3 regions of the Metabacillus flavus genome follow, and region 1 is predicted to be linked to each of the others. Evidence: riboswitches for the same ligand, from Rfam matches in the RefSeq annotation. Region 1 holds a riboswitch; each other region holds the start of a gene.
The links. A riboswitch is a leader RNA that binds a small molecule or an ion and turns the genes downstream of it on or off. The one in region 1 is predicted to bind cyclic di-AMP.
Positions count from the first base shown of each region.

Region 1 (10,937 bases):
ACCGGCATCATTTTTCCGCCCGGATGACTGTTTTTTTCAGCCACGGTGACGTCCCAGCCTTTACTGGCAAGGGTGATTGCTGCAGAAAGACCGCCAAGGCCCGCTCCGATCACTACGGCTTTTTTCATCGCTTTCCTTCTCCTTTAAAGAACGTTTAGAAAATCGTTTGTATCACGCGAAATGACCTTTCTTTTCAGCTCGTCAAGCCCAGCGGTAAACAGATCTTCAAGAATTCTTGTTTTTTCTTTCCGGCTGCCGCCCAAATCTAAATAGGAAATCGGCTCGCCGATGGCAATATAAAGCTCCTGTTTCTTTTCGGATCCAAATGAATAGTAAAGGGCAATCGGCAGAATCGGTGTTTCCGGACTGATCTCAGCCATGGCTATGATACCTGATAGGAATTCTAAAGGCCGCTGTTCTAGATGTCTTTCGTCTCCCTGCGGGAAAATGGCGACACTCTTGCCCTCTTTAAGGAGCGATCCTCCATATTTAATTGATTGAATAATATCTCTCGGGTTTTCCCGGTTCACAGAAAACGCTCCTAGCCGGCGGAAGTAGGGGAAATCCTTAAGGCCCTTCTCATGCATCATTATATTGAAATCCTGTCTAAGCACCGTCCTGTTTATATAATGAAGGACAAGGCCATCCCACCAGGTGCTGTGATTTGCACACCACAGTGCTTTCAAGGGCAGGTTTTCTTCAGTATGTATATAGATTCCTTTAAAATGATGTTTGAACAGCCTTTTGGTATATTGGGAAAATCCAAAATCAAACCACTTGCTTTTGCTGGCTTCGATCATGTGAACCCCTCTTTACTGAGAAAATATAGCATGCCAGTACAAGTACTGCAGGAATCATGGAGAAGCCGACAGCAAGCCAGAGGGAATGAAGCGCCGCCAGCAGTACGAACATAAACAGCACTAAAAAGTACACAGCCGTAATCCGGTTTTGCCATAGCGGAACGTGTGTGTATCGCTCTTTTTCCGCCAGCCCAATAATCAAATGGAGAACAAACGCCGTAATGAACCATCCTGAAAAATTTGAAAACGGGATGTTGTAATAAAAACTTTCCGCTGTCCAAACCCAGTATTCCTTTACTTCAGCTGCGACGGGGTCGATGATTAAGTCAATCATTACTGCCAGCAGCCCGCCGATTGCACTGAAAACGATTATGGGAGCATGGGGGAAAAAGGCTTTTAAAATAGCATGTGAACCGCCAATCACCATGAGCCATGCAAAGCCGATCGCAATGGGAACACCCAGAATTTGAGGACCGAAATCCTTTGTATAATAGTAGTCGCCGAAAAGGATTCCGTATTCCACACCCAGATGCTCAGCGAAAATAGAAAGAAGGATGACCGTCAATGATAAGCCAATCCCCATTTTCGGGCCGTATGTATGATAGAAATATACTCCTCCAAGAATTCCGGCCACTATGAGAAAAACAACGTTGGCCCATTCCAGCCAAACTGGCAGAATGTCAAACCCAAGCAAAATAACACCGCAGCCGTACCAAATAAGAAAAAAAACATAAAGCCAATGATCCGCCTTCAAATTCTTCACCTCTTTATCGTCATTATAGGCAAAGGGAGGCAGACTGCACAAGAAAAGAGTGGTTGCATGGCTGATTTTGAAACTTTTACCATCCGAAGTCGACTAATTTGATAATGTAACGCTTTTTCCATACCCCTGTTGCTGCTATGGAAGGGATTCGACTACTAAATAAGGGAGAGAATTCATGAAGCTAAAAAAAATCATGGCATTTTTCATGCTCGCAGCATTGGCACTTTCCGCTTGTTCAAAAGAGGAAGCTCAAACATCAGGTTATGCTGATGGCGAGCTGCCTTCTCAAATCGGAGCTCCAGGCAAGGAAGATGAATATTTTGTATGGCCGTTAAACATTCACAAGCAAACAGAATATAGTCCCCATACGGGAAAGTATTTCAAGAGAAGGGGAGGCTTCCACTTTGATACCTCAGGGTACTATATGTCTGCGAAATCCCCTGTACATGCTGTGATAAAAGTGGCTTCTGCTGAGAAAACCATCCGCTATCAGCTGACAGAAAGAGACCGCCATTACAAAAAACTGAAACTGGTTGCGGAAAAGACGGCAAAAATGGAAAACTTCTCTGCGGTTTTGCCTGATAAAGAAAATGCTCTGTATTTGATTAGCATTGAAATTCTGGATGAAGCCGGACAGGTAGAGGATACAGCCGTTGAGCTCATTTACGTTCCAACAGCTGAAATTAACGCAAAGGTATATCTAAATAAAAACAAGATATCAAAATCGGACAGTCTTCAACTAACGCTGGAAAATTACGGTCCTCAGGAATTATTAACCGGAGAATCGTATCATTTCGAAAAATGGACGGCAGGTAAATGGAAACAGTTAAATCTGGATATGGCATTTAAGAGTATAGGAATTACCGTACTTCCTGGAAAATCCCAAACATTAAAGCTTGATACATCGAGATTACATTCCGGAAAATACAGAGTTGTAAAGGACGTTCATAATGAATTAAGAATGAAGACTGATCTGGCAGCAGAATTTGAAATAAAATAATATGGTATTAGTAAAGAGAGCATCTCCTCCTGATGCTCTTTTTTATTGATCAGCCAGTGCGCCCTCTGAAGGAATCTCATTTTCCTCAATTGATTGAACTCCGTATAGATCCGAGATCTCCTTTTCTACAGCGTCTAAGAATTCATCAGTTAATAACGGTTTCTTTTCTTTTAACATGGTCTTTCCTCCAATCTTTTTATGATTTATTGTTTCCGATTCGGAACGATTTTATCTCTATTTAGCCATTCGAAAATAAAGCGAAAATTTTTATTTACATTTCCTATTGAGGGGAGTATGATAATCAACGGTTTCATGTTTCTAAATCGCTTAAATCGTGTGATACGGGGGACCCGTTAGAAATGGATTTTTACATAATGAATCCTTGGGGTGAATCCTTAACAGGTAGGGCTACTCAATGGCCCGAATCCGGCAGCTAACCTCGTCAGCGTTATATGAGAAGGAAGGTGGAGCTTGTGAGACAGGAATTTACATGTCTGCAAGTCTGTTAAACATGACTTGCAGGCATTTTTATTGTTAGGATTTTAATTTTTACGGGTAAAAAAGGGCAACTTAAGTTTACTACTATATGGCGGTGAAAAATTTGATTCATTCATTAAAAAGGCTTCTAATCGGGCGGCCATTAAAGTCAGGTGAGCTCGGTGAACAGAAGCTTAACAAAAAGAAGGCGCTGGCCATCCTCTCCTCTGATGCACTGTCCTCGGTTGCATATGGTCCGGAGCAGATCTTAATTGTCCTGGTGACAATTAGCGCGGCAGCTTTCTGGTATTCGATTCCGATTGCATTGGGCGTATTGGTGCTGCTGACAGCTCTTATATTATCCTATCGTCAAATTATATTCGCGTATCCTCACGGAGGAGGAGCATACGTTGTTTCGAAAAACAACCTTGGTGTCAATCCGGGGTTGATTGCCGGCGGTTCCTTGCTGGTTGATTATATATTAACGGTTGCGGTAAGTGTCTCTGCAGGTACGGATGCCATTACATCTGCGTTTCCAGCTTTGCATCCCTACAATGTTGAGATTGCCATTGTCTTTGTGATCCTTTTGACTATTTTAAACTTAAGGGGAGTAACGGAGTCTGCTTCTGTTTTGGCTTATCCTGTTTATTTGTTCGTTTTTGCCTTATTCATTTTGATTGGCGCTGGAATATACAATATATTAACAGGTCATGTATCACCTGATCTCCATACACCGGTCGGTACTCCTGTTGCAGGGATCAGTTTATTCATTTTATTAAGAGCATTCGCATCAGGAAGTTCAGCCCTGACAGGGGTTGAAGCAATTTCCAATGCGATTCCCAATTTTAAGAATCCGGCGCCTAATAATGCGGCTAAAACTCTCATAGCTATGGGAACCCTGCTCGCTATTCTGTTTACTGGAATTGTGTATCTGGCCTACTACTATGGAATTATTCCAAATGCAGAGGTAACGGTCGTATCTCAAATTGCGGAAGAAACCTTCGGCCGGAACTTCATGTATTACTTTATTCAGGGGACAACTGCCCTGATCTTAATTTTAGCGGCGAATACGGGCTACACCGCTTTCCCGCTTCTTGCAGTGAATCTTGCGAAGGATAAGTTTATCCCTAGAATGTTTACGGTTCGCGGTGACCGGTTAGGGTATTCAAATGGAATTATCATTCTGTCCATTTTGTCTATTATCCTTATTATCGCATTTAAAGGGCAGACAGAGCACCTGATTCCGCTTTATGCAGTTGGAGTATTTATTCCATTTACTCTTTCCCAAACAGGAATGATGGTAAAATGGCTGCGTGAAAAACCGGCAGGCTGGATGCCTAAATTTATTATCAATACAACGGGGGCAGTGATCTGCTTCATTGTAACCATCATATTCTTTTTAACAAAATTCGGGCAGGTTTGGTCCATCTTGGTCTTCCTGCCAATCATTATTGTGCTGTTTCACCAGATCAGGAAGCATTATGACGCAGTCGGAGATCAGCTTAGAATTACGACATGCGAGCCGGCAATTCCGATTGAAGGAAACGTCATCATCGTACCTGTTGCGGGTATTACACACGTCGTCGAAAATTCATTAAACTATGCTAAATCTCTCTCACCTGATCAAATCATTGCTGTTTATATTTCATTTGAACGCGAGGATGAGAGGAAGTTTGAAGAAAAATGGAAAAAATGGCAGCCGGATGTTCGGATTGTTACCCTGCAATCCCATTACCGCAGCATCATTAATCCATTAACGAAATTCGTCGATACGGTGGAGAAAAAAGCGAGGGAATCCAACTACAAGGTTACAGTGGTCATCCCGCAATTTATCCCGAAAAAAGGCTGGCACAATATTCTTCACAATCAATCCAGCTTATTGATTCGTGCATTCCTCCTTTATAGAAGGAACGTAATTATTACAACCGTACCTTATCATTTGAAAAAATAAAGAGGAAAGGGCCGATTAGGAACAATGATCGGCTCTTTGCTTTTTAAGAGGAGAGGCTTCAATGCTGGCAACTGTTCAGGGGCATTACAATATAGGCGATATTATTTTTCAGCTTGCTGCCTTTTTAATCCTTATCGTTTTCGCTGCAGCTGTCATTGTGTTTGCAGTAAAGGGTGTTAAAGGAATGAAAAGCAGAAATGTTAGACTTCAGAGGATAGAAGAGAAGGTAGATGAATTGGCACCAGAGAGCAATGAACCAGTGGGATTTTGGTAAAGCCGGGTTTCAATTAGTATTGGCGCTGGCTGATTGGAACTGCAGCTTGCTCACGCAGGAGTCGCGCAGATTCCGCTCCAATCAGCCTAACCATAATTGTTCAAAGTACCTATATAAAAAATACCCCCCTGGAATCTATCATTGCCTCAGGGGGGAGGGGGTCAATCTAGATGCACTTATTCTCAGCAAGTCTGCTAGACAGCCAATATCTATTTGTTAGGCAGAAATCCGTGCCTTCCTGCTAACCCTGCAAACAAGACGCATTAGGGATGTATGTGCAGCAGGGAAAAGGGTGAAGAAGATATCCAATGTTTTTCTAAGGGGCAAGGGGCAAATAATCGGCTTATTCTTGTGTATACCTCTTAAAGCAATTTTTGCAAATTTTTCAGGGGACATCATTTTTTGTTTTTTGAACTGCTCCATGATGATGGATTTATCCAGATTAACAGCTTCTGCTTTGCTGAGAATTGGGGTGTCCACAAAGGCGGGGCAGAGGGTGGTCACCTTCACTCCGAAGGCTGCAGCTTCATAATGCAGCGAAGTCGTTAATCCTACAACGGTATGCTTGGTTGCCGAATAAACAGCTGAAACAGGGGATGGACCGAGTCCTGCAGCGGAAGCTGTGTTTGCGATATGGCCGAATCCCTGTTTTTTCATTATGGCATACGCAATCTGTGTTCCGTGTATCACTCCCCATACATTCACGTTCATTGTTTTCTTCCAGTGGTCAAGGTTCATATCCGAGAACTCCCCATACAGGGCAATTCCTGCATTATTAAATAAGTAGTCAAGTTTTCCATATTCCGTACATACTCCATTAATAATTTGCTCCATGCTGCTGAAATCGGTTACGTCGCAATAAACAAATGCCGAATGGGGTATTGATGCTTGAGCGGCCATTCCCTCCTCTTCATTAATATCTGCAATAATGACAGCAGCTCCTTGCCTGGATAATTCCATGCATAGTGCTTTTCCAATTCCCGAGGCTCCGCCGGTTACAATTGCGACCTTTTTGTCTTCCATCCCATCATCCCCTGACTGAAAGAGTTATAATGCTGCCTTCTTATTTTCCGTTTCGATAAGTTGTGCATATTCACTGGCAGCGATTTGGGCACCTAGGCTGTTCAAATGTACGCCATCCAGCGTTAAATGGAGACCTCTTTTTTTGGATAGTTCATCAATTCTTGAAGGTTTTCTGTAAAAAAGAGCATCCGCCATAATCCGAGTAACCTTCACAGAGATATAATCTGAGCTTGTTGTATGGGCAAGGTGGTTTTTAAAAATTGTGTGCAGGTCTAGACAGAGGAGTTTTGGATGATTTTCTGCTGTTGACAGGATGATGGAGGATAAAGCTCTAAGCTGCTTGTTTGCCTGATTGTCAACATGTTCACCAATTAGGGCTGGTGTGGCAAGAACAACCCGTTTCGATGAGGCAAGTATGATTTCCACGCATTTTTTGTACACCTCCTCAAATTCCTTCTCATCTTTGGCAGGAATCTGAGCTTGGGCATTCAGCATTTTCGTGTATACATCGTTCACACCAATCCAAAGAAAGGTGAGATCATATGGAGCGGGAAGCTTCTTTTTGGATAGTCTGGCATACAGGCTCAAGACTGTGTCTCCTCCTTTTCCCAGGTTATCAAACCGGAAACCGGGAAACTGTTCTTTTAACAGCCGGGAAAAAGGAATACCGGGTCTTCCTTCAGTTAAACTGTCGCCGATCAGTGCGATGTTCATCTTTTTTCCTCCTAACTGGATTGGATGGACTTTAGAAATATCGATGTTGCTTCATGAAATAACGGTTCCAGGGAAGCTGGCTCCTGAGTGTTTGTAAGCTGGCACAGTCCACCGAGCCAGGTTCCGTAAAGAGCCGTCCATTGGTCTGCGCTCCCATGAGCAGCAAATTCCCCATTTTTGATTCCCTCTGTGAAAATAGCCCTGTAGGCAGCCATGGGGACCACTGCTAATTCGTATAGCTGTTTAACAGATTCAGGGCTGGACTGCGGATTGGATGCAAGCTCCTGTCCGGAACGGAGCAGCGGAGTTTGGTAATGATAAAGCACGTGTTTAGCCATTCCGTAAAGCTTTTCGCTGGCAGTTTGATAGATTTGTTCTTTTTTCATCCACTTATCATTCCATTCCTTCATCGTTCTCTGTGCAAGCAGCACAAAAAGCTTTTCTTTATTTTCAAAATGATAATAAATGTGCCCTTTGCTGTAGCCGGATGCTTTGGCTAAATCAGCAACTGATGTTTGATTATAGCCTTTTTGAGAAAATAAGGTTCGAGCATGCTCTAAGATTTCTTTTCTCGTATTCCCGCTGTCATAGCGGCGTGTGCCTGGCATGAAATGAAATCTCCTCTCTTGAATTGAACGGCCGTTCTATTTTTATTATACATAAATTTCCTTTAGTAAGTCAGCATTTTTGAAGTGTTCATTAAATTGTAAAGAAGATTTTTATCGGTATTGGGAATAAGAGGTTAATCAGAACGGAGACAGAGAAAGGCAATGGTATTTAAGTAGAAGAGAAAGGACTATCAGGTCCTATCCATTTCTGTTCAATCTATTTATGTATATGGATACATTATGATGTTTTAATTATTGATTCGAAGGAAGGCGTTAAAAGGATGAAGAAGAACCAAAAGTCTTTCAAAATGCTTATCGGGATTGTCAGTTCTTAAACGTTTGCCGGGGATTCTGGCACATCATGTTTATACAAGAAGTATCTAATAAAAAGGCTCTGTTAAAGCCCGGTATTGATTTTTAACACCTGTTGATTGGAGTGGAAGGCGCGAGACTCCGAGCTTAGAGCAGCGGGACAGGTGAGACCCCGCAGTCGCGAAGCGAGGAGGAGGCTCACCGCCCGCCCCGCGGAAAGCGAGCGCCTGCTAGCTGCAATCAACAACCAAGTTTAACAGAGGTAATAAAAAAGTAAAAAAGCGCCGGCATCAACCGGCGCTCTCCCTGTTAAACCGTCTGCTCCTGCAAGGCGGTTTTTTCCTTTTCTACAAATCCTTTTGATACCCACTTCCTTGATTTCCATCTGATGTACATCATAATTCCTCTTGTCCACTCATCGAGAATAAAGGCAATCCATACGCCTGCAAGACCGTATCCGAAGTGAACACCAAGCAGGTAGGCGACAGGGACGCTGATCCCCCACATTGAAATCAGCCCCATATAAACAGGGAATTTCACATCCCCGGCTGCTCTAAGTGCTCCAATGATCACGAGATTAAAGGCTCTTCCGGGCTCAAGTAAAATGGTTAGCAGAATCAGCATACTGCCGGTTTGAATGATTTGCTCGTTGTTCGTGAATAAATCAAACAGGTTATCCGAGAAGGTGCTTACAATGACTGCCATCAATAAAGATGCGCCAATCGCAAGATAAAGACTTTTCATGCAGCGATTAAATGCTTCTTCATATTTCTTTGCTCCCACCATCCGGCCAACAAGGATTTGCGTACCCTGGCTGACGGAGATGCTGAAGAGGAAGATAAACATCATTAAGTTTTGAGCATAGATTTTGGTAGTTAGTGCTTCAGTCCCAATCATAGCCACAAAGAAGGTGATGGCCATCTGGGACATGTTATAGGCAAGCTGTTCCCCTGCTGAGGGAATGCCTATTTTTAGCAGATTTTTCAGGTGGATCCACTTAAGGTCCATGATTGTTTTTAGAGCCGGAATCCGTTTTACAAGGAGAATTCCCACAGCCATCAGCCCTAAAACCCTTGAAAACACGGTTGAAACGGCTGCCCCTTGAATCCCCATTTCAGGAAAGCCAAAAGCTCCAAAAATCAGTAAATAGTTCCCGAAAATATTCAGTACATTCATGCAGACTGTAACGAACATGGTATCTTTCGTATAGCCGTAGCTCCGCAGGATAGAGGAGCCTGTCATGATCAAAGCTTGAATAAAGATAAAGGTGCCGACAATTCCTAAATATTTGTTTCCTTCTTCCAAGAGGGAAGGGGAAAGGTTCATGATTTGAAGAATGGGTTTACTAAACGCAAAAAGAACGACGCTGACCAGCAGTCCTATCATTAAATTGGCAATTACCGACATGATCGCCACATCTTTAGCAGCTTGTTCTTTCCCTGCTCCAATATTCTGTGTTATTAAGATGACTGACCCTGTTGCAATAAATCCGAACATGACAATCACCAGGTTTAAAATCTGATTAGCCACGCCCGCTGCTGCCACTGAATCATCTGTATATTGGCTGAGCATAAATGTGTCGGCGTTTCCCATTAGCATATGAAGAAAAATTTCAATGAAAATCGGCCATGTTAAAGCAAATAAAGTTAATTGTTTTTTATCTATATTTTTAGTCAATCTGTATTCCTCCCCTGCTGTATGTAATACAGCGATTCCTAGTTTACAGCGGCTGGATTATAATAGAAAGAGAGCAAACCGATTAAACTTGGAAAAATACGACCTGAGAGGGGCTTGCTATTGTATGTCTTTTCTGACTTTTCATGTTCCGCCATTCCCAACCTTTATTAAAGGGGGCCAATTTTCTTTTAAAGCAGGAAACCGCCATTTTAAAAGAACATTCAGTGTATTTGACATGCTGTATGTGAAGCGGGGTGAACTGTATATGACGGAAAACGGAGTTCCGTATAGTGTGAGGGATGGAGAATACTTAATGCTGATACCGGGCCGGGAGCATTATGGCCATCGGGAAAGTACAGTGAATACGGAGGTTTTTTGGCTGCATTTTAAAGCCGAAGGGGAATTTGGTGTCCACACTGAGGGGCACGACAACTGGCTTGATGCACAAAAAAAAGAGGCTGATTTTGAACAGCCTGCTGAATATCAATTTCGGATTAGACAAAAAGCTCGGCTTGAGCATCCGATGGCAGCGGAAAAATTACTTGAAAACCTGCTGAGTATTACAAGCCAGTCAGCTGATTTCCCTCTAAGACAGCAGCTGTATTTTCAGGAATTGATGGTTCATCTGCAAAAAGAGGCACTCAATATCCCTACTGCTGCTGAACAGGTGACAAATGAAGCCATTCGGTTTTTACAGGCACATTATCATGAGGAAATCAGGATGGAGGACCTGTCGAGGAACATTCTTTTTCATCAGGATTACATCACTCGCTGCATGCAAAAAACTCTTGGGCTTACTCCGTCACAGTATTTAAACCAATACCGGCTTTCACAGGCCAAGAGGCTTTTAGCTACCACAGATGATAAAATTGCATTCATTGCAGCAGAAACGGGAATCAATGATGCTACCTATTTTTCAAAGCTGTTTCGCAAAACGGAGGGCATGACACCGAATGAGTATCGAAAGGTGATAAACAGGCTGCGTGATTGAGAGTTCATACACTGTCGAGGAATCGAGACTGCAGGAGAAACGCCGATCCCGCAAATATCAGTGGATTGATAATTCAAAAATAAAAAACGCCCGGACAATGGTTTAGTCCGGGCGTTTTCTATTTACACCAGTTCAACCAGGTGTTTTTTCGGTTCATAAGGGGTTAATTCTTTTCCTTCTTTTACTTTTTGCAAGTAATCAGGGTTGGCGATCAGCGGGCGTCCAAATGCTGCAACATCCATAACGCCTTTTTCAAGCATTGCTTCTGCTTTATCAGCATTGAGGCTGCCGACTCCGATGATTGGACCGTCCCAATATTTTCTGGCCAAGTCATACAGTGTTTGATT
Region 1 covers NZ_JAGVRK010000001.1:1,165,904-1,176,840, forward strand. The annotation lists gene J9317_RS06050 (phytoene desaturase family protein) at 1-128, opposite strand, end outside; gene J9317_RS06055 (lysophospholipid acyltransferase family protein) at 144-800, opposite strand; gene J9317_RS06060 (carotenoid biosynthesis protein) at 769-1,554, opposite strand; gene J9317_RS06065 (immunoglobulin-like domain-containing protein) at 1,739-2,563, shown strand; gene J9317_RS06070 (hypothetical protein) at 2,606-2,740, opposite strand; cyclic di-AMP (ydaO/yuaA leader) riboswitch at 2,878-3,027, shown strand; gene J9317_RS06075 (APC family permease) at 3,165-4,991, shown strand; gene J9317_RS06080 (hypothetical protein) at 5,053-5,265, shown strand; gene J9317_RS06085 (SDR family NAD(P)-dependent oxidoreductase) at 5,482-6,288, opposite strand; gene J9317_RS06090 (SGNH/GDSL hydrolase family protein) at 6,313-7,002, opposite strand; gene J9317_RS06095 (TetR/AcrR family transcriptional regulator) at 7,014-7,610, opposite strand; partial or broken gene J9317_RS20545 (DUF3977 family protein) at 7,799-7,945, shown strand; gene J9317_RS06105 (MATE family efflux transporter) at 8,232-9,599, opposite strand; gene J9317_RS06110 (helix-turn-helix transcriptional regulator) at 9,724-10,590, shown strand; gene J9317_RS06115 (alkene reductase) at 10,713-10,937, opposite strand, start outside.

Region 2 (10,937 bases), 2.1 Mb from region 1:
AGATAAGGAGAATGAGTTAATGAAGCAGATTCTGCATCTAATGATTGCAATTTTTACCCTATCCATTTTTGTGCATCCTGCTAAAGCAGAAGGGAAAGAAGAAAGAGATAAGAAGCTTCTTCTTGCCAGTGATGCTGCATTAATCATGGATGCTAAGACGGGTCAAATCCTATATGAAAAGAACGGACATACGTCCATGTATCCAGCAAGCATTACAAAAATTGCTACAGCTATTTATGCAATTGAGCATGGAGACTTAGATGAAGAGGTCACCGTAAGCAAAAACGCTAGAAATGCAGAAGGAACAAAGGTTTTTCTTGAAGAGGGAGAACGGGTTTCTTTAGAGCGGCTCATTCAGGGTATGCTTATAAATTCAGGAAATGATGCAGCAGTAGCGATTGCGGAGCATTTAAGCGGCAGCGTCAGCGAATTTTCTGAAGATCTAAATCAATACATGCAGACGGAAATAGGTGTTACCCAAACGCATTTCGTTAATCCAAATGGACTCTTTGATCCGCAGCATCAAACAACAGCAGCGGATATGGCTAAAATAACACAATATGCAAAAAAGAATGAAGAATTCTCAAGGATTTTCGGTACAAAAGCCCTGAAATGGGAAGGGAAGTCATGGAATACGACTATTTTTACCCACCACAAAATGCTAAAGCAGCAGCCCTATAACGGTGTAACAGGTGGAAAGAACGGATTTGTTTCCCAAGCAGGCTATACGCTGGTTACTTCAGCAGAAAGAAATGGACTGAGCCTCATCGCAGTTACCCTCAAATCCCGGGACGATCAAGGGACCTATGATGATACCAAGAAGCTGCTTGATTATGGATTCACTCATTTTGAAACAGAAAATATAGCTCCTACGGCATCTCTGAAAAACGAACAGCAAGAACCGCTTCAATTAACACATCCATTGTTTTATACGAAGTATGATGGAGAAAAAGTAACAACTCAAATCAGCAAATCAAATCAGCTAATTGTAAAGGGAGAAGACGGCAGAAATCTGGCAGAAGCCCCTTTGGAATCAGCTGTTCCTGAAGGACAGGGAATAAGTCCATCCATCGAACACGCCCATTCTGGAAAAAATAGTTTTTTCCACGCCCATTTTTTATTGGCGGTTGTAATGGCTTCTCTGTTAGTTATTGGAGTTGGAGGAGTGCTTTATTATCAGACCAGAAGATATTGAAGCTCTTTTTGCCATTAAAGAATTATTTTGATATAAAGGCAGACGATAGTCCTGAATATATTGCCATAATACTAATTCGAGAATACTCATTTCTGAATTGTGAAAATTATGTCGAAAATTGTATTGTAAAAAAGTTAAATATCAGATAAGATATTGAACTATCAGCGTGCACAGAGTAAAAGGCGTAATCTAAACCCTTAGTTCCCAATTTCTTCTTTTTTTGGATTATTCATTACAGTAAAGGGGTTGTTCTATGTGAAGAAAATCAGTTTAGCATGGCAAATATTGATAGGTCTTGGGCTTGGTATCGCGGTAGGGGCTATTTTTTATGGTAACCCGACTGTCGTTAGCTACCTCCAGCCCGTTGGAGATATCTTTTTACGATTAATTAAGATGATTGTTATTCCAATCGTCATTTCCAGTATTATTGTCGGAGTTGCGAGTGTGGGTGATACCAAAAAGCTCGGAAAACTTGGTGGCAAAACCATTATTTACTTTGAAATCATTACAACAATCGCGATTGTCATCGGTTTGCTTTCGGCTAATATTTTTCAGCCGGGTGCAGGAGTTGATAAGGATGGATTGGAAAAAACCGATATTTCAAGCTATGTGGATACGGCTGAAGGTGTAGAAAGCCACGGGATTGCCGATACATTCGTTCATATTGTACCTTCAAACATCTTCCAATCATTTGTAGAAGGGGACATGCTCGCCATTATCTTCTTCTCTGTTATGTTCGGTTTAGGAGTAGCAGCAATTGGTGAACGCGGAAAGCCGGTGCTCGCTTTCTTCCAGGGAACAGCAGACACCATGTTTTATGTAACAAATCAAGTCATGAAGTTCGCACCATTTGGTGTATTTGCTCTAATTGGAATTACTGTTTCAAAGTTCGGACTTGATTCTTTAATACCTCTTGGCAAGCTGATGATTTTAGTATATGCTACCATGATTTTCTTCGTTGTTGTCGTACTTGGGCTTACTGCGAAAATCGTTGGAGTAAACATTTTTCATATTATTAAGCTTCTGAAGGATGAATTGATCCTCGGATTCTCTACATCCAGTTCAGAAACGGTGCTTCCAAGGATTATGGAGAAAATGGAACGGTTTGGCTGTCCGAAAGCCATCACTTCCTTTGTTATCCCGACCGGGTATTCCTTTAATCTGGATGGATCAACACTTTATCAGGCTCTTGCTGCCATTTTCATTGCCCAAATGTACGGCATTGATTTGTCGATTGCAGAGCAGCTGACTCTTATGCTTGTGCTTATGGTTACATCTAAAGGGATTGCGGGTGTGCCTGGGGTTTCTTTCGTTGTTCTGCTTGCAACATTGGGAACTGTCGGAATCCCGGTTGAAGGTCTTGCTTTCATAGCAGGAATCGACCGTCTGCTTGATATGGGCCGTACGGTAGTAAATATCGTAGGAAACTCTTTAGCAGCCGTTGTTATCTCGAAATGGGAAGGCGAATTTAAGCCTGTACCTTTAGAGGAAGCAAGAAAAACAGCGTAAAAAAAGAAGCTGGCATCGTGCCAGCTTCTTTTTTATGGCTTTTTTCAGCTGATAATTGTTAAAGCCTTGTATTGATTTTTAACGGAGTGGAAAGCGAGCGCCTGCTGGCTGCCAAGTTTTATTTTAATGTTTCCGTGTCTGTCTCAAGCTTCCTGCCTTCAGATTTTTTATTTCGATTAAGCAGCGGATATACGATAAACCCGACTAGAAACAACCCTATTCCGAGGAAAAAAGTTTTTAAATCAGATGTGCCTGAGATGATGACATACACGCTGTACAATAGGGCCAAAGAAGCAATGGTTCCTTCTCTTAATCTTGAACCTTTAATTTCGTTAAACGTCTCGCCATTGATGACCAGCTTCAAATAATAAATAGATGAAACAAGGTACGGAATCAAGTAGGCGAGTGTGGCAGAAGTAGTGAGGAACGTATAAGCCTCGCTGATTGTTCCTGAAATAACAGAGAAAATAAACAGCTGGGACATAATGTTTGTAATCGTAAGGGAAACAACAGGACTTCCTTTTTTGTTGTTCTTACCAAATGCAGCAGGAAAAATACCTGATTTAGCTGCCTGATAAGCCACTTCTGAACTCATTAGGATCCATCCAAGAGTAGATCCGAACAAAGAGATTAAGGCAAGCACAGCCATCGCGATTCCGCCGCCGTCTCCAATGAATAGAGATAATACATCCACAAAAGGTTTATCTGACTGCATAAGTTCTTCTCTTGGGATAACCCCCATGGTCAGCAACGTTGTAATCATATAAATAGTCAATGCTACAAACAGTCCGAAGATGGTTGCTTTTTTAACATCTGCCTGTGAACGGGCCCGTCCCGAGAGGATCACGGCGGATTCAATTCCAACAAAAGCCCATAGTGTGGAAACAGCAGCAAGCTGAACTTGTTTGAAAAGTCCCTGCGGTTCTCCTGCAGCAGATTGTACATCGAAATACCATTCACCTGTAGAAGCACCCTGGAATGCAAACAAAGCAGCTCCGATGAAAAGCATGAATCCAATTACTTTTGAAGCCGTTGCGGCAAAATTTAACCGGCCGGCAGCATTTAAATTATTCACCAATATGGTATGAGTGCCCCACAGCAAAATCGTACAAACAGCAAACGTAAGAAGTCTGCCTTTTTCAAAATCCTGTGATCCAATGGTGAAAAGAACGGCAGGATCCTTCATTACAGGAAGAAACGTTGATAAATAACCTGCAAAGCTTGTAATAATGGCAACGTTGCTGATCCAGTTCGCAACCCAATAGCCCCAAACCATACTGAAACCCGCTACTTTCCCGGTTTTTTCAGATTTGAACATCGCCTTAGCGTAGCTTTGCGGTCCGCCCGTCAATTCAGGTTTTCTCATGGAAAGATTTCCAAATACGAAAGCGATCATTAATACCCCAAGACCCGTCACCAGCCAGGCAGAGGCTGCCCCCATCGGGCTTGCCATTTGCGCAAGCGTACTTGGAAGCATAAAGATACCGGATCCGACCATATTTCCGATAACAAATGCGGAGAGAAGCCAGAAGCCCCATTTTTTTTGTTCCATATTATAAATCCTCCCTATTTCTTTCTATTACTTATCTTAAGGAAGACGGATGAGATTATGTACATAAATAAAAACGCATGGAGCAATCCATGCGTTTTGTATACATAGTCGCCTCAACCTATCTCCTGATAGCGCTCCGCGGATGAAGATTGCGGCAGTCCTGTACTTATTTAATACAGGCCCAGCAAATCTGATTGTTGGTTCAGATTGCTTCGGCACCTTTTCCTTTCAGCAGTCATCACTAGCCCCAACGGCTTCTGACTGATTACTCATAATCGGTGCAACCTCTACCTCACCGAGATATAGAGTGAGGATTTTGACGTATTTAATTGCGATTCTTGAGTATAATAAATGATTTTCTTAATACCGTCAACAGGTAAAGAAGAATTCCTTAAAATTCCTTTCATCACGTGGCAGCTCAGATTATTCCCAGAATTCACTTGGAATTCTTGCCGGTATCCCCTATAATTTAGGCAAGAGTGACAAACTGTAACACAAAGGGGTTAAATAGATGGGCAGTTTGGGGTTTGGAGAAATTTTATTGATTTTAGTCGTAGCATTGCTGTTATTTGGACCGAAAAAGCTGCCGGAGCTTGGAAAAGCGGCGGGCAGAACGCTTCGTGAATTTAAAAATGCTACACGCGGAATGATGGAAGAAGACGACGATAAGGCAGCGGCTAAAAAGACAGAAGAACAGGCACGCCCATAATGAACTTACAGCTTGCTTAGGCAGGCTGTTTTTATTTTGTCTTCGTTCCAATAAGGGAGAGGGGGAACCAAAACAAGTGCAAGGGCACTTGGGGTGAATCCATTTAATAGAAGGAAGGACATTTCTCTTCGTCCGAATCCGACAGCTAAGAGATCCTTTAAATTGGAATGTTAAGCAGGAAAGATCGTTTAATTTGACTGTAAAAGCCGTGAGATCTCTTCTCGCGGCTTTTTATGCGTGCTTTATATGTTTAGCAACAGCTTGTTTTGGGAAAAACTAGTGAGCTATAGTTTTTTGAATAGTTTAACAACAGGAGGTAGTCTATGAAATTAGCCACAAAAATCATTATCGGTTTGATTGCAGGGGAATTGTCGGAATTATCTTGAATATTACTTCCCCTGACCTATTTAAGCAGCTCGATACCTTTCTATTTACTCCTTTAGGTAAGATTTTTCTTAATTTAATCAATATGCTCGTAGTTCCCATTGTCTTTTTTTCTATAACATTAGGGGTTGCAGGGCTGGGAGATCCAAAAAAACTAGGAAGAATTGGAGGGAAAACAATCGTCTATTTTCTATCGACTACTGCGATTGCCATTATCATTGGCCTTGTCCTTGCTTTAGTTATTCAGCCTGGAAATGCAGGAGAGTTTGACACGAAAAATACGGAATATAAAGCAGAGGAAGCACCTTCTGTTTCTGATACGCTATTAAACATCTTCCCCAAAAATCCAATTGAAGCAATGGCAAGCGGTGATATGCTGCAAATCATTGCCTTCTCTGTTTTCATCGGCTTTGGTATTGCGATGCTTGGGGAAAAAACGGCTGCAGTAAAAAAGATTCTTGAACAGGGAAATGATTTAATGATGTATCTGGTTGGGATTGTCATGAAATTTGCCCCATACGGTACGTTCGGATTGATTGCGACAGCAGTAGGGAGTCAGGGTTTTGATGCCATTAAGGCAATGGGGCTTTATTTTATCGTTGTTGTACTGGCCCTTGTCATTCATGCCTTCCTGACTTATGGTTCAAGCATCATGTTATTGGCGAAAAAGAGCCCGATTTGGTTCTTTAAAGGCTTTGCTCCAGCGATGACAGTTGGGTTCAGCACATCCAGCAGTAACGCAACGCTGCCGGTATCCATGGAAACGGCGCAAAAAAATCTGGGTGTTCCTAAACAAATCAGCGGCTTTGTTCAGCCTCTCGGTGCCACTATTAATATGGATGGTACGGCGATTATGCAGGGGGTTGCCACTGTATTTATTGCACAGGTATATGGACAGGATCTAACGATTACACAGCTCTTAACCGTCGTTCTTACAGCAGTGCTTGCAAGTATCGGTACAGCTGGAGTCCCTGGAGTCGGACTGATTATGCTTGCACTGGTACTAAATTCGGTTAATCTTCCTGTAGAAGGGATTGCCCTTATTCTTGGAATTGACCGTCTATTGGATATGGCCCGTACTACAGTTAACATCACTGGAGATGCAGCATGTGCGGTAATTGTAGCCGAATCAGAGAAGAAAAACGGAAGTATGCCTCCCGACAAAAAAATAGCGGAGAGCATGTAATAGTAAGGGAAAAGACCTGCAGCGATTTTGCTGCAGGTCTTTTCATGCTTCACCAATAAATATTAGGTTGAATACTTGTCTGCTTAGGGCGTATAGTAGAATATAGAATTTTTGAGAAGCAAAGGAGCGGCAAATGAAAGAATTCATTTTTGGAATTTTAGAAATGTTAGCGGATTTAGGGTATGCAGGAATCGCCATTGGACTGATGATTGAAATTATACCGAGTGAAATTGTCCTCGGATACGGGGGCTATCTGATTTCCCTTGGAAGAATAGAAATGTTTGGAGCGGTTGTTGCCGGTGTTATCGGCGGTACGTTTGCTCAGCTTTTCCTTTATTGGCTTGGGTATTTTGGAGGGCGGCCTATTCTTGAAAAGTACGGTAAATATCTTCTCATAAAAAGGAAGCACCTTGATATGTCAGAAGAATGGTTCGAAAAATATGGAACAGGCGTTATTTTTTCAGCAAGATTTATTCCGGTTGTAAGACATGCTATTTCCATTCCGGCGGGGATCGCTAAAATGCCTGTATGGAAGTTTACTCTTTATACAGTAGCTGCCATTATCCCATGGACGATTCTCTTTCTGTTTTTAGGCATACAGCTAGGAAGCAATTGGATGCATATCAAGGAATATGCCCAGCCATTTGTTATTCCGATTGTTATCATTTTCATCTTGATTATAGCCGTGTATCTCTTTGCTAAAAGTTCAAGAAAAAGCAAAACCATTTAAACTCTGCAAATTTCGCAGAGTTTTTTTACATTTAGCTCTGTTTATCTTGGCTGCTGATTTTCTGCAGGCGTTTGCTTATCCTTGCGCCTCCATGCCGCTTTACACCATCGGGACCTCATCTGTCCCGCTGCTCCCGCCGGAGTCTCACGCCTTCCGCACCGATCATCAGGTGCTAATATTCTATAAAAAGAATAGAACAGTTTTGTTTTGTATACTTTTTTACCCTTTACTATCCCATCAATCAAAGGTAAGATACTTTCGTACCATTCAAACGATAGGTTTCACTTATGTTTAGCTCTGTATCTATTGGAGCGTGGAAGCCGTAACTGTATGGCGGTGAAAGCTCCTCCTTTATGGCCAATCCGACAGCTAACCTCGTAAGTGTTTGGAGAGGCAGATGCATGGCGGATTTAGTCGCAGCAGATAAAATAAATCAACAATCCCTAAACGATTTGAATATTCGAGCCGGGTTTTCCTGCAATATGGTTAGGATATAGAGAAATGAAGTTCCCCTGCATAAGAACAAGCAGGAAAAGGAGATATCCTGCTTGTTATTTGAAAAAATGAACATATAGCCCGTTTTGAGGAGGAAGGAATGCAGCGGATGAAGATGCCGAAAGTCATTAAACTGAAACCATCTCAATTGCTTGTTTTAACATTTGCTATAGGTATTGCGGCAGGCACCTGCCTGCTAAAGCTCCCATTGTCCACTACCCAAGGAATTTCATGGGTAGATGCTTTGTTTGTGACAACATCTGCTATGACCGTAACAGGTCTTTCTTCCGTGGATCCAAGCACAGCATTTACAATGTTTGGACAAACAGTAATCGCTTTCCTGATTCAGCTTGGCGGACTTGGAATTATGTCATTTGCCGTGCTGATCTACATGATGCTTGGAAGAAAAGTCGGTATTCAAGATCGAATGGTGATGCAGCAGGCATTAAATCAGACAAATATCGGCGGTGTCATCCGCCTGGTGAAGTACATGTTCATATTTGCTTTTGCCATTGAGTTTGTCGCAATGATTTTCTTATCGATTGTGTGGGTCCCTGAATTAGGCTGGAGAAAAGGTGTTTTTTATGGGTTTTTCCACGCGATTTCCGCGTTTAATAATGCAGGATTTGGTCTTTTCTCTAATAATCTAATTAATTATGTCGGGAATCCCATTATCAATATCGTCATTAGTGCTCTTTTCATTGTAGGTGGAATAGGCTTTACCGTATTGGTGGATATGTGGCAGAATAAGCGGTTTAAGAAATTCAGCCTTCATACAAAAATTATGCTGATAGCCACGCTTGTTATAAATCTGATGTCGATGCTGCTTCTTTTTGTTCTTGAATACGGAAATCCGGGTACACTGGGAGGGCTCTCACTTGCAGATAAGCTGTGGGCATCCTGGTTTCAGGCAGTTTCACCAAGAACTGCCGGATTCAATACACTTGATATAGGAGCTATGCATGAAGCATCCATCTTTTTCATCATGATTCTGATGTTTATTGGAGCAGGAAGTGCCTCAACAGGAGGCGGAATTAAACTGACCACGGCCATCGTTATTTTTTTGGCTACCCTGACTTTTTTAAAGGGGAGAAAGGAAATTACCGTTGGCAAGCGTGCACTTGATGGGGGTTACATTGTAAGAGCATTATCCATTACCATCATATCTATTCTTTTTATCGTCGCTGCGATCTTCCTCATGACGATTACAGAAAATGAATCCTTCCTGGAGATTGCGTTTGAAGTAGTCTCAGCATTTGGTACCGTCGGGCTCTCGATGGGAGTAACAGCCAACTTTACGGATTTCGGAAAAATTGTTCTCGTCTTTATCATGTTTCTTGGGAAAGTTGGACCGCTAACCCTTATTTATTCTCTCGCCACACCTTCCGGAAAAGAGCTAGTGAGATACCCGAAAGAGGATATCCTGACTGGATGATGAGATTGTGCACGCTGCAAATGGAATAAACAAAGCCCGCTTCTATTGATGAGCGGGCTTTTAATATGCTTATAGCTGAGATAAAATCATCGAGCATAAAACACCTAAAGAAGTGATCATTCCTACAATTGGACCGCCTTCCTCATATGCTTCCGGCATCATGGTGGAAGCGACCATTGCAATGATGCCTCCAGCAGCAAAGGCTCCAATTGAAGCCGTGAAAACAGGTGAAGCATTTTGCAGAAGAGAATAACCGAGCAAAGAACTGACCGTAGCCAGCAAAACGACAATTACCCACATAAATAAAATCTTCTTTCTTGAATAACCATCTTTAATCAAACCGGTTGTACTTGACAATCCTTCTGGGAAATTACTGATGAAAACAGCAATAACCATCAAAATACTAACAGAGCCCTGCTGAAGGATGCTTACACCAATAATGACGGATTCAGGCACGGCGTCAATAATCGTTCCTATAAAAATCGAGACGCCAGAATGATTTTCAGGGTTTTCCTTGGATCTCTTCCTCTGATGTCCGCCTTTGTTGGCGATGATGAGCTCGCTTACCGTGAAAAGCAGAGCTCCTCCAATGAAGCCGATCGTGGTGGAAGTGATTCCCCCTCCATCCAAAGACTCCTCTAACAAATCAAAGGAAGCAGCTCCAATCAGGACTCCTGTTCCAAATGCCATGATCCATCCAACCATGCGCGGAGGGATTCGTTTCAGCATTCCCAAAAGCGCACCGATTAAAATCGACGATCCCGCAAAAGCGCCCCATAATGCTGCTTGCCCCATATTTTCACCAGCCTTTTACGTGAGTTTCTATTCTATCCTTACCCTAAGGAGAAAAACTGTATTCCTTTCTGATATCAAAAAAGCTGAAGGAGAGATTCCCTTCAGCTTTTCGTATTATTTTTGAATGATGTATTGTTCGATTTCATCCAGCATTTTGTTTGCAGCCATAACACCGCCTGCTGTATTCCAAATGGCATCATCTACTTTGTAAGCTTTACCGTTTTTCACAGCATTAAGGTTTTGCCAAAGAGGATCCTTTGTGAATTCTTCTTCAGTTTTAACCGCTTCTTTATCCCCTTCGGGAGCATAAGTGAAATAGAAGAGCAAATCTCCATCCATCTGCGGAATGGCTTCCTTGCCAACTTCTCTTACAAACAAATCTTCCTGATTGTCAGCAAACAGCTTATCCGTTGCTTCAGGGTACTTAATTCCAAGCTGATCAAAGATAACTCCTGAGAACGTGTCCTTGTAGTAAACACGGGTTTTGCCGGCCATAAAGCGAACGACTGAAACCTTTTGGGAAAGTTTATCTCCGCTTTCTTCTTTAATGGAATCAATACGTGCATCGAAATCTGCAATAACTTTCTTTCCTTCTTCTTCACGATCTAAAGCCTTGGAATAAAGAGAGAAGTTTTCCTTCCAATCTCCGCGAAGTGTTTCAGCGAATACAGTTGGCGCGATGGCACTTAACTTTTCATAAACTGCTTCCTGACGCATTTTGTTGCCGATAATCAAGTCAGGCTTTAAGGCAGCAATGGCTTCTACATTTACTTCGCTTTCTGTTCCTACTACTTTTACATCCTTCATATCATTCTTAATATGATCATACCAAGGATTTCCAAGCCAGGATTGAACCGCTCCAACAGGCTTGACCCCCATGGCCAGCGCAGCTTCAGTACCCTCATTTGTTAAAACAACGACACGTTCAGGCTTTTTCGGGATCTTAG
Region 2 covers NZ_JAGVRK010000001.1:3,300,817-3,311,753, reverse strand. The annotation lists gene J9317_RS17080 (D-alanyl-D-alanine carboxypeptidase family protein) at 20-1,195, shown strand; gene J9317_RS17075 (cation:dicarboxylate symporter family transporter) at 1,451-2,704, shown strand; gene J9317_RS17070 (amino acid permease) at 2,823-4,256, opposite strand; lysine riboswitch at 4,378-4,554, opposite strand; gene tatA (twin-arginine translocase TatA/TatE family subunit) at 4,768-4,965, shown strand; cyclic di-AMP (ydaO/yuaA leader) riboswitch at 4,994-5,135, shown strand; partial or broken gene J9317_RS17060 (dicarboxylate/amino acid:cation symporter) at 5,289-6,535, shown strand; gene uptA (undecaprenyl phosphate transporter UptA) at 6,669-7,265, shown strand; gene J9317_RS17050 (TrkH family potassium uptake protein) at 7,861-9,195, shown strand; gene J9317_RS17045 (ZIP family metal transporter) at 9,265-9,990, opposite strand; gene J9317_RS17040 (ABC transporter substrate-binding protein) at 10,105-10,937, opposite strand, start outside.
Region 2: it holds a riboswitch for cyclic di-AMP, as region 1 does, so the genes downstream of both, J9317_RS17060 (dicarboxylate/amino acid:cation symporter) here and J9317_RS06075 (APC family permease) in region 1, are expected to answer to the same signal.

Region 3 (10,937 bases), 230 kb from region 1:
TGGTCCTTAATGAAAGATCCTCATGAAACTTTAATATCCAAGAGGTACGAACCGGATATACGAGAAGGAAGAGTTTTTTCACCTACTGAAGAGCTTGAGCACATTTCTGGAGGAGAGCCTTTAAATATTGAAGGCTTGGAAAACGTAAGCAGATTTCCAAAGGGTATAAAATATTTGGGGTATGTCTTGCTTGGAGTGTTTGGCGGTTTGATTTTGCTTGGAATAGTGTTGAGTTTTACAGACTAGGCTTGGAATATAGGGTGTGGACTATTTTAAGCATTCGAAAACCAATAAAAAAACACCGTCAAATTTACTCGACGGTGTTTCACTTCCAAACTTATTTTCCATCAAGAACCGCTTTCAAATCTGCTTCATAAGCAAGCAATTCATCACCGATTTCTTTTGCTAAAGGCTCATAGCCGCCAGCTTTTTTAATAGCAGCCGCTCGGGTTTTTAAGCCTTCAAGCTTGCTGAATTGTGTTTTTGCTTCTTCGATCTTACCGGCATCGATGAGTTCTGAGACGCGGTTCATCAAGCGATACTGGGAGATTTCATATTTTGTACGTTCAATCATAATTTTCACAGGTGTTACAGACCCTTCTAAAAGAGCCTTTCTATATTTTTTATTAGGGACCTGGCCAATTTTTCCTTCTGTTTGCCTCAAGTACTGAATGACTTTGTCATAGGTGAGGTTTGCTTGGTGAAGGTCTGTGAGAGGTTCCATATCTGGAAAAGTATCCACATAAATACTCAATGTATAAATGTTTAATGCTAGGTTAATTCCAGATGCGTATGCTTCCATATAACGAAGTTCTTCATTTATCTTTCCTGGAAGAGGTTCATAATTCCTAGCACTTTTCATGACTTCTTTGCGCTTTTTCAATCGCTCTGCTTTTGCCATGTCTGTATCGTATTGTTTGTAGTTCACTTCAGAAGAAACTTGATAAATAATGCTTGCTAACAGCCGGTATTCGGATACTTCGTAGCCAGTTCGTTCCATTTCTATTTCAACAGGTCGGATATATGAAGATAGTAATATCGAGCGATTTGATGCACCAGATACCCTTGCAATACTCTTTTCAGCAATATATCGCTGCTTTGCCAAACCATCATATAAGCTTTCTATCTTCTCTAAGGAACCCGATGAAATGGCTTCTTTAAACAATGCCAATTTCTTTAAGAGACTTTCACCTTGCCTGACGGCTTCTTTACTTTGAGTTGAAACCGCAGCTGCTGATGGTGAAGGTAATCCGGCATATGCAAGCGGAAAAATGAATAGTGCTGCTGCTATCCAGATCAATAATATTTTTTTACTCATAACTAGCCCTCCCGAATGTGTTCAAGTGAGTTAATTATAAGATAATATAATTCTTTTGACTTGTGATAAAATACCTGTTTAATGGAAGAATTTAGACTTATCAATTCCAAATATAAAAAAACACCGTCAAATTTACTCGACGATGTTTCACTTCCAAACTTATTTCCCCTCAAGAACTGCTTTCAAATCTGTTTCATAAGCAAGCAATTCATCACGGATGGCTTTTGCCAAGGGCTCGTAGCCGCCAGCTTCTTTAATAGCAGCCGCTCGGGTTTTTAAGCCTTCAAGCTTGCTGAATTGTGTTTTTGCTTCTTCGATATTACCGGCATCGATGAGCTCTGAGACAAGGTTCATCAGTCGTAGCTGGGAGATTTCATATTTCGTACGCTCTACAGTTACTTTAGCAGGCGCAACGAATTCTTGAAGCAACGATGTTCTATAGGTTTTGTCAGCAACCTGGCCGATTTTCATTTCCGTTTGTTTCAGATAGCGGGTTAGATCATCGTAATAGAGATCGGCATCGTCAATATCAGGTTCAGCGCCAGTGGATTCATCCACCCAATAATCATAATAAGATAGATTGTATCCCGCAGCAAAGGCTTCTGCTTTACGAAGATCAAGGTTGATGGAGGCAGGCAGCGCTTTGTATCCGCCGGCTTCTTTAATCGCAGACGCGCGTTTTTTCATGCGCTCTAATTTCGCCATATCTGTATCGTACGTATAGTATTCATCCTCATCTAATCCAATAAGTATGGTGGATAGCAGACGAAGCTGTGATACTTCATAAATAGTGCGTTCGATTTCTTTTTTAGCTGGAACTGCATATTTGCTTAAAAGCATATTGCGGTTTGATAAGCCTGATACCTTTCCAATAGCCTTCTCAACGATGGAAAGCTGCTTAGTCAGACCATCATACAATTCATTAATCTCATCAATATTACCCATGGAAACTGTGTTTTTGTAAACATTTAGGCTTTTCAGCAAAAGATCCCCTTGTTTTACTGCTTCCCTGCTTTGTGCAGATGAGGTTGCTGCAGCGTATGCGGATGGTGCTGGTGTTGAAACAGCTGCAAGTGGTGTGATCAGCATAGCTGCGGTCATACCTGTTACCAACATTTTTTTCAAGTTGTTTTCCCCCTAAAATTCTTTCAATCGAGATTATTATAGGGTTCTTCAAAACTTTCATCATGTGTTAAATGGCCTATTTTTTATCAGGATATAGAAGAAGTTGTTTAATTTAGATTGCTAGACAAATAATGGATATATCCTTGGTTTACAAGGGTTTCTTTTAGTGGTTTCCAAAATAACAATCATGTAAATTTACAAAAAAGGTATAAATTTCCATATACCTACAATAAAATTATGACACATGAAAAATGTAAAAAATGGAAATGAACTTCTTTTAGTGCTAGAAGCCTTGTCTAATCCTTACCGACTCAAAATTATTGAGACCCTCAGCGGTGAAAGACAGTATGTGAGCCAGCTTGCCAGAGCTTTAGGGATCAGCAGGCCGCTGCTTTACCTGCATTTAAAAAAACTGGAGGAGGCTGCATTGATTAAAGGTGAGGAAGAGCGGGGCGAGGATGGAAAGGTAATGAAATATTTCGAAGTCCTTCCATTTGGCATTGAGCTAAATGACAGGATGATTGCAGACGCAGCAGGAACAGTCACACTAAAAAATAAGGATAAGGGGGATTGAAATGGTTAATTCCCGAGATTTTCTTTTTTCAGGCTTTGCATTGCTGATTACGTTCCTGCCTTTAATCATCACTGTTTGTGGCTTGATCTTCATCATTCGCGCCTTCCGGCGGTTTGAAGTGCGCGCACAGGAACGCCTTCATTTAGAAAAAGAAAATTTAGCTTCTAATGAGCAGCAAATGAGAAGGATTCAAGACTTAAATCAGCGTATGATCAGCATCGAGAATATTTTAAAGCAAGTAGAGTAGAGATGGGGAGGAGAAACGTTTGGTTTTTCGTTCAAAGGTGGACTCATTTTTTGTGAAAATATTGGTGTGTACAATCATTTTTGTTGGAGCTGTTCTTTTTTTGCCTCTTTATTTTGATAAAACAGCAGACCGTATCGTGTATATCGTTGAGACAGCCATTTTTCTCATTATAGCCGTTTTTATTTTCTGGACCATCACATCGATTCGATATACCTTTCAAGACAAATTCCTGGTTGTGCAGGGAGGGCCGGTAAGAAGCTGGATCCCTTATGAAGACATCACGCGTGCAATTCCGACACGTGATATTTACACAGGCTATCGTCTCCTGTCTGCCCGTTATGCCATCGACCTCTATTACAAATCAGCGATGCTTGGAAGTGTAAAAATTTCTCCTCAAAACCCAAGCTTGTTTCTTCAGCAATTAAGAAACAATTGTACAGATGCTTTAATTGAATCGGACAAAATATTAAAACTGCTGGAGAAAGAGGAGAGCAAGGGTTAACCTAGTGGCATGATTGGATGCTCCCGGAAAGGATGCTTGGACCAAGCTGTCCTGATTTGGTATTTGAAGGACGAACCTGAATCTTGCTTTTTTCAAGCCCCGCTGTGATGGAATCAATTTTCCCGGCCCAAACAGGATCTACAGCAGACGAAGAAGGATACAGACTGAAGCGCCAGCTGATTTCACCTGGAATAAAGGCGAACCCTTCATAGCTGTCGAAATTCCCCAGGTCCCGTGGAGCTGGTAAGTGAAGGGCGTGAAGACTGATGCTGGTTCTTGGAAAACTAGGTGTAAGCTTCACTTTATATAGAAGCGCGGCACCTTTGGCATTGAATAAGTTCTGATTGGGTGGTGTCAAAATCATACTGCATGGCATCTCGACAGCTTTGGCACTCAGGGGATTGATTAATGTAGCGAGAAGAAGGACGGATAGGGAGAATTTCATATAGTACCTCTTTCGTTTGAATTTCCTTTAGGATTCCCTAAAAAGAAAACATTATTGGAGGACGAGTTTCGAAGGGAATGTAACAAACTCAAATAAATTGCAAACTTTTCCTTGTTGATACGTATGAAAGATAAGAAAGAAAGGAGTGGTTTTCATGATTCAGTTTTTTTTAATAGCAGGCATCATCGGCATAATCATTTCAGGAATCTCGATTGGTTCTTGGACAGGTGGTCAGCAGCAGAGAGCAAATTTCTTTTCAGAGACGAAGGAGCACCGTGTTTTCCGGTCTAGAATTGCCATGTTTTCCGGATTAGCCGGAGTGATTTTTCTGGGGATTTCTGGACTGCTTTGGTATTTATAATATTAGCGCTGTTAAACTTAGCTGTTGATTTCCGCTGCAGGCGTTCGCTTTCTGCTCCAATCAACAAACAGGTGTCAAAAAATCAACACCATGCTTTAAAATAGCCATAATATTAAAAACAAAAGGGAGTTTGTTGTGGTATAAAACGAATAACGGATTTGCTTGATCAGCAGGGGATACAGGGGAAATCCAGGAAAGATTATATGGCGGTGGGAGAAATTAAGAGTTCATGAAAAGACAGCTGCAGCACAAATGGGGAACATAAAAATCAGGCGGAGTTCCTGCAAAAAATTCTCCAGTCAGAATGTTAAAAAAGATATTGGTATGCCGTTACTGATTTGAAGGATGCAGAAGTGAGCACAGTCCACGATGTTGGGCATGAAGAAATAGTAAAAGAATTTGCAGGTGAGCCATCGGCAAAATAATGCAAAACACGTTTGGGTTTCCCCGGGCGTTTTTTCTGTTTAACCCCCTTCATCCAAAGTTCTTATTTTTCTATTGTGAATCTATCGGTTAGAGAAATAACTTTTATGGCTTTCCCGTCTTTAATAAATATTTGCATAGCACCCATTTGTTCAGACTTTGATTCTTTCCAGCCATCTTCTTCTAATTTTGCAAGGTACTCTTTCGGCAAGCCTTCTTCTTCTTTCAATCCTTTCAGGCTATATACTGCAGAGTCCTCTTTTTTCTTTACCTCTTTTGCATCGGCTGGTATGGGGAAGGTGCTTTCAATGGATGACTGTTTATAGTTTTCTGCATGAGCATTGCTGGAGCAGCCTTGCAGGATGAAGATAAGACCGGCAGCTGCCGTAGTCATGACTAAGCGTTTCATAGTATCACTCCTTCAAAATAATGGTAACAATCTCATTATACTAGACGATTTGGAAAAAAAAGAAAAAGTCTTCCGGACCAGGAAGACTTTTTAGTTTAATAAACCGTGTAAAACACCAAGCAACGTAAAAATAACCAAATGATCTCCGATTGCTATCAGCATAGCTTTTCTGCTCATTAATCCGAATAGTGAATTTTTCACATACACAATGGAGATGAGAACACCGATAATCAAGCCGATTCCAGCTCCGGTAAGCCAGTTTTCAGCACCCATGGATTGAATCAGAATAGCTGTTAGAAACGAGCTAATGAAAGCGACGATGACAGAAAAGATATATTTAAGGGGGCCTTTACTTTCATTTTGCGCAAAATTGCCTTTATCTTTGAGTAAAATAGAATAATATATGCCTCCGTATATCATATACAGGATGCCTCCAGCCAGGATGGCTAAAAAATTTAAATCAGACACGTTAATTAGCATATTGTTTCTCCTTTTCTTCTGTTGGTTTAGGGTCAATGATATGGTTTGGGGCATGTGAGGCAAGGGTTCCGCCAATCGGATGAGGTCTTTTTTTATTATGGAGAATTTCGGGCTGGATTTCTACCGTTTTTTTCAAAATACTGATTGACCTTCACGCTGCGTAAAGGTGTAAGCTGAATCTATCAGGAGGTGAACACCGATGGAATATACGGTGCAAAAGCTTGCGAGAATGGCAGGGATCACGGCTAGGACGCTCAGGTATTATGATGAGATTGGCATTCTTAAGCCGGCAAGAATGAACTCATCGGGGTATCGGATTTATGGCATGGCAGAGGTGGATCGGCTGCAGCAAATCCTCTTCTACCGGGAGCTTGGAGTCAGTCTTGAGCAGGTTCAGGAGATTTTGTCTGACCTTCATTTTAACGGAGCGAAAGCCCTTATTGAACATCGTGAAAAGCTCCTGGAAAAACGAAAGCAGCTGGATTTGCTCATTTCCAATGTGGAGAAGACGATCTCAGCGGGCGAAGGGAGAATAACGATGTCTGATCAGGAAAAATTTGAAGGCTTCAAGCAAAGAATGATTGATGAGAACGAAGAAAAATATGGGAAAGAAATCCGCCAAAAATATGGAGAAGAGACGGTTAAACGCTCCAATGAAAAGTTCCAGAACATGACGAAGGAGCAATACGAGGAAGTAACGAAGCTAGAGCAAGAAGTCAAAGCCTCATTGGAAGAAGCCTTTAAAACGGGTGATCCTTCAAGTGCAGCTGCTCAAAAAACGGCAGACCTGCATAAGCAGTGGCTCATGTATTACTGGGCTGAATACAGCAGTGAAGCACATGCGGGCCTTGGAGATATGTATGCAGAGGATGAGCGGTTTAAAGCCTATTACGATGAAAATCATGCCGGACTAGCGGAATTTCTGCGGGATGCGATCCATGTTTATACAGGTTTTAAGAAGTAAGTATGCTCCACGGAGATTTGAGCTTCTTGCAGAACTTTTATGAGGATATAAGTCAGCAATTATCCTTTAATAGTAAGCAAAAGTGAAGTCTGGCTGCTTTCTCTTCATCAAGTGCGGGCAGAAAACAAATAAAAACGATGCGGCCGATTATGCCGCATCGTTTTTTTAAATCAGCAATCCAACAATTGCTGCAGATAAGAAGCTAACTAATGTTGCTCCATAAAGGAGCTTAAGTCCAAAGCGGGCTACTACGTTTCCTTTTTGTTCATGCAATCCTTTTACCGCTCCGGTAATGATCCCAATGGAGGAGAAGTTGGCAAAGGATACGAGGAATACGGAAATGATCCCGGTTGTCCGGTCAGAGAGCTCGGTCATTTTTGAAAGATCAAGCATCGCGACGAATTCGTTTGAAACGAGCTTTGTTGCCATAATCGTTCCGGCTTGTACAATTTCTGCAGCCGGTACACCGATGATGAAAGCGAATGGTGCAAACACATACCCAAGCATCGTTTGAAAAGAGATGCCGAAAATGATGCTGAATAGATCATTGATGGCTGCAATTAAAGCAACGAAACCAATCAGCATCGCTCCGACGATGATCGCTACTTTAAAGCCGTCCATGATGTACTCGCCCAGCATTTCGAAGAAGGTCTGTTTTTCCCCTTCTTGCACTTCAATAAAGTCTTCACTGTCTACAACATCGTATGGGTTGATGATGTTGACGATGATGAATCCGCCCAATAAATTCAGCACAAGAGCCACAATGACGTATTTTGGATCAATCATCGTCATGTACGCGCCGAGAATCGAGGCGGAAACAGTGGACATAGCTGATGTACAAAGTGTATATAAACGGTGGTCAGGCAAGTGGCCTAATTGTTTTTTTACGGAAATGAATACTTCAGACTGTCCAAAAATAGCAGATGCAACCGCATTGTAGGATTCAAGTTTTCCTAAGCCATTTATTTTACTTAAAACCAGTCCTAGATACTTAATGATGATAGGCAAAAGTCTAATGTGCTGAGCAATCCCGATTAAAGCTGAAATAAAGACGATCGGAAGGAGAACATTAAGGAAAAATGGCATTTCCTTAGGGTTGGCAATTCCGCCGAAAACGAAATTAATTCCGCTGGCAGCATATTCAAGGAGCTTCGTAAATAATGCTGAAATTCCCTCGATAATAAATAGGCCAATTCCGGTATTAAGGAAAATAAATGTTAAGACGACTTGAAGAACAAGCATGATGATAATTGGTTTGAACTTAATCTGCTTCTTATTGTTACTAACCAAATAGGCCAGCAGCAGAACCACGACGATACCGACAAGCGAAATGATGATACTCATAGCAGCAACCTCCTTATGTAGTAAGCGAATGATGACGAGGGGCGGAGTGGTGAGAAAAAGGGTTACCTTTATCTTTACCCAAACATTCCCTAGAGTGTACAAAATTACAGCAAAAACTCATTTTTATCCTTGCTCCTTTTTTGCCCTTTCCTATTATACTGTTTTACAGGCAATAGGGAAGAGATTATTTAAATAAAAATGAATTCGTTTTCTTTTTAGTGAAAAACTACACGCCTCTAGCGTACTTTATATTAGTAATGCCCCATTCCAAGTTATCTTTTCACAAGCAATTTTACGTATCGCCAAGCAAGCACAAGTAATGGGAAGAGAAAGTCTGATAACATGGAAAAAATACGAATATATAGTCGGAAACTCACATTTACAAAGTGCTATGCAGGGAGTACGATAGACATGAAAATTTACTGGCTTAATCCCGTGGACACGGGAACGGAGGAACCAATTTTTTGGGGCTAATTCTGCTTTAGCAGAAGGGATGAAAGGACTCTTTCGCCATCCTGCCCGTCAGCTAACTTCGTCGGCTAAAGCGAAGGAGGTCACAAGACCGCCTTATTTTGGGGGCTTTTTTTGCTGTCATTTTTTCAGCAATAGCCCGTGAAGTGCCAGTGGTCTTTTTCTTATGGAATGAAAAAGTCAGTGCGTGAGAAAATGCTAAAAGAGATTATAGATTAAATAAAGGAGCTATCGATTGAATGAATATAGCGTTTTTCTTAATACCGAAGAAAGAAGTTATCCATTTGCCCATTCACGCTACAATGAGACAGGCTTTGGAGAAGATGGAGTATCATCGTTATTCAGCCCTTCCGCTGCTGGATGATGAGGGGAAGTATATAGCAACACTGACAGAGGGTGATTTATTATGGAAGCTCAAAAATACACCTAATTTAAGCTTTGACAGTACAAATAAAATCCGGTTAACGGATGTGGAGATGCACCGGAAGAATGAACCGGTCCCAATTCACGCCAAAATGGAACAAATTATTTCCAGGGCAATGGAGCAAAATTTTGTCCCTGTTGTAGATGATCAGGGGATTTTTATTGGGATGATTAGGCGCAGAGAAATCATAGAATACTGTGCGGATCAGCTTTTTAACAAAATAGAGAGATAATATTGGATGAAGGGAAAATAGAATTATGGAATACGAAATTTTAGTCAGACTGCTGACGGCTGTTTTTCTGGGGATTGTCATCGGAATTGAAAGACAATGGCATAAATGCATTGCAGGTCTTCGGACAAATGTTCTGGTAGCCGTAGGCGCATGTCTATTTGTTATGCTCGACTTTGCCTCAGGCGGTGAGTCCAGTATGAGGATTGCTGCTCAAATCGTCAGCGGTATTGGGTTTTTGGGGGCTGGGGTTATTTTTCGCGAAGGGTTAACTGTTAGAGGATTGGATACGGCAGCAACTCTCTGGTGTTCAGCCGCTATCGGTACGCTTGCGGGTGCAGGGTTTTTGATATTAGCCACTGCAGGCACAATCATTGTTGTAGCCGTCAACAGCATTCTCCGTCCAATGGCGGACTGGATTGACCGGTATAATCATCAGCACGGCAAAATTACTTCTTCTCAAAAGGTCCTATCTAAAGATAAAATGTCTATATAAGGAATTTTAACTCAGGGAGGCCTTTATGGAGAAAAAGTGGAAGCAGGACAATCGCATTTTTGAAACGCTATGGGAAGCGGAGATGTGGTCAGATTCTATCGCCAACGAAATGTATGGAAAGCTTTATGAGACATACGTTACACCTGATCATAAAGTGGCATACGTACTTGCTTTCCACTTAGCTTCGAATCCGGAAATTCATGTAAAAACTGAAATGTTTACTGCGGAAGGCTCTTTTCTATATAAGGTTTCAATTAAGTAATCATATGTTCATGACGAGGGGAGCCAGTCCCCTGTCATTCCACTCCATCAGGATAATTTTTTTTCCAGTATTTATCTCCTTTATGGCCGATGTCTTCCGCGGTTTTTTCCAGTTCAGTCAAAATAATCTGTTTTACTTGATTAATCGTTTCGAAAAACGTTTTTTCCTCATAAGGGTTTGGCTGTATTTTAGCCGTAGCACGAACCCCTGCATATCTTCGGTGCTCTTCAATTAATGAATCAAATGCCTCAAAAATGTGGCTTGTCAGTACTGCAATATTTTTGTGGTTCTCAGGAAGCCTGTTTCTTAGATTTTCTATTCGATTATACATGCAATCACCGGTCCTTTTAATTTTTCTTATGTTTTGCTGATTGGAGATCAATCATTCATGAAAGAGCTGAATGTGCGCGATTGAATTAAGCGATTATGGAAACACTACTTCTCATGAAGTGATGCATGAGGAGGATTTCCATATGTCCCATTCAAAAATACAGGTAAGCTGTTCAAGCGAATATGCGCCTCTTAAAAGCGTTCTTTTATGTCCGCCACAGTACATGAAAATCGAAGACATTATCAATGAAACACAAAAGGAATTTCAGGATGAAGAGCTTGATGCCGGAAAAGCTGTAAAGCAGCATAGAGAATTCCTTCGTTTACTCAAGGAAAATGGAATTGAAACACATCTTCTTGAGCCGGACGAGCAATTTCCTGAGCAGGTATTTACAAGGGATATTGGGTTTACACTTGGAAATACACTGTTTATAGCGAATATGGAGATGGACATCAGGCAGGGAGAGGAACGAATCCTGAAAGAATGGCTTGATAAAGAGGGAATTAAATATGTGGACTTAAAAGGCGCCGGC
Region 3 covers NZ_JAGVRK010000001.1:933,773-944,709, forward strand. The annotation lists gene J9317_RS04925 (hypothetical protein) at 10-246, shown strand; gene J9317_RS04930 (hypothetical protein) at 338-1,318, opposite strand; gene J9317_RS04935 (hypothetical protein) at 1,478-2,434, opposite strand; gene J9317_RS04940 (ArsR/SmtB family transcription factor) at 2,688-3,017, shown strand; gene J9317_RS04945 (hypothetical protein) at 3,019-3,264, shown strand; gene J9317_RS04950 (PH domain-containing protein) at 3,284-3,766, shown strand; gene J9317_RS04955 (YoqH family protein) at 3,768-4,211, opposite strand; gene J9317_RS04960 (DUF5316 family protein) at 4,366-4,572, shown strand; gene J9317_RS04965 (hypothetical protein) at 5,060-5,404, opposite strand; gene J9317_RS04970 (DUF1761 domain-containing protein) at 5,495-5,884, opposite strand; gene J9317_RS04975 (MerR family transcriptional regulator) at 6,084-6,848, shown strand; gene J9317_RS04980 (NupC/NupG family nucleoside CNT transporter) at 7,014-8,192, opposite strand; cyclic di-AMP (ydaO/yuaA leader) riboswitch at 8,607-8,748, shown strand; gene J9317_RS04985 (CBS domain-containing protein) at 8,903-9,319, shown strand; gene J9317_RS04990 (MgtC/SapB family protein) at 9,345-9,812, shown strand; gene J9317_RS04995 (hypothetical protein) at 9,838-10,074, shown strand; gene J9317_RS05000 (hypothetical protein) at 10,109-10,405, opposite strand; gene J9317_RS05005 (dimethylarginine dimethylaminohydrolase family protein) at 10,548-10,937, shown strand, end outside.
Region 3: it holds a riboswitch for cyclic di-AMP, as region 1 does, so the genes downstream of both, J9317_RS04985 (CBS domain-containing protein) here and J9317_RS06075 (APC family permease) in region 1, are expected to answer to the same signal.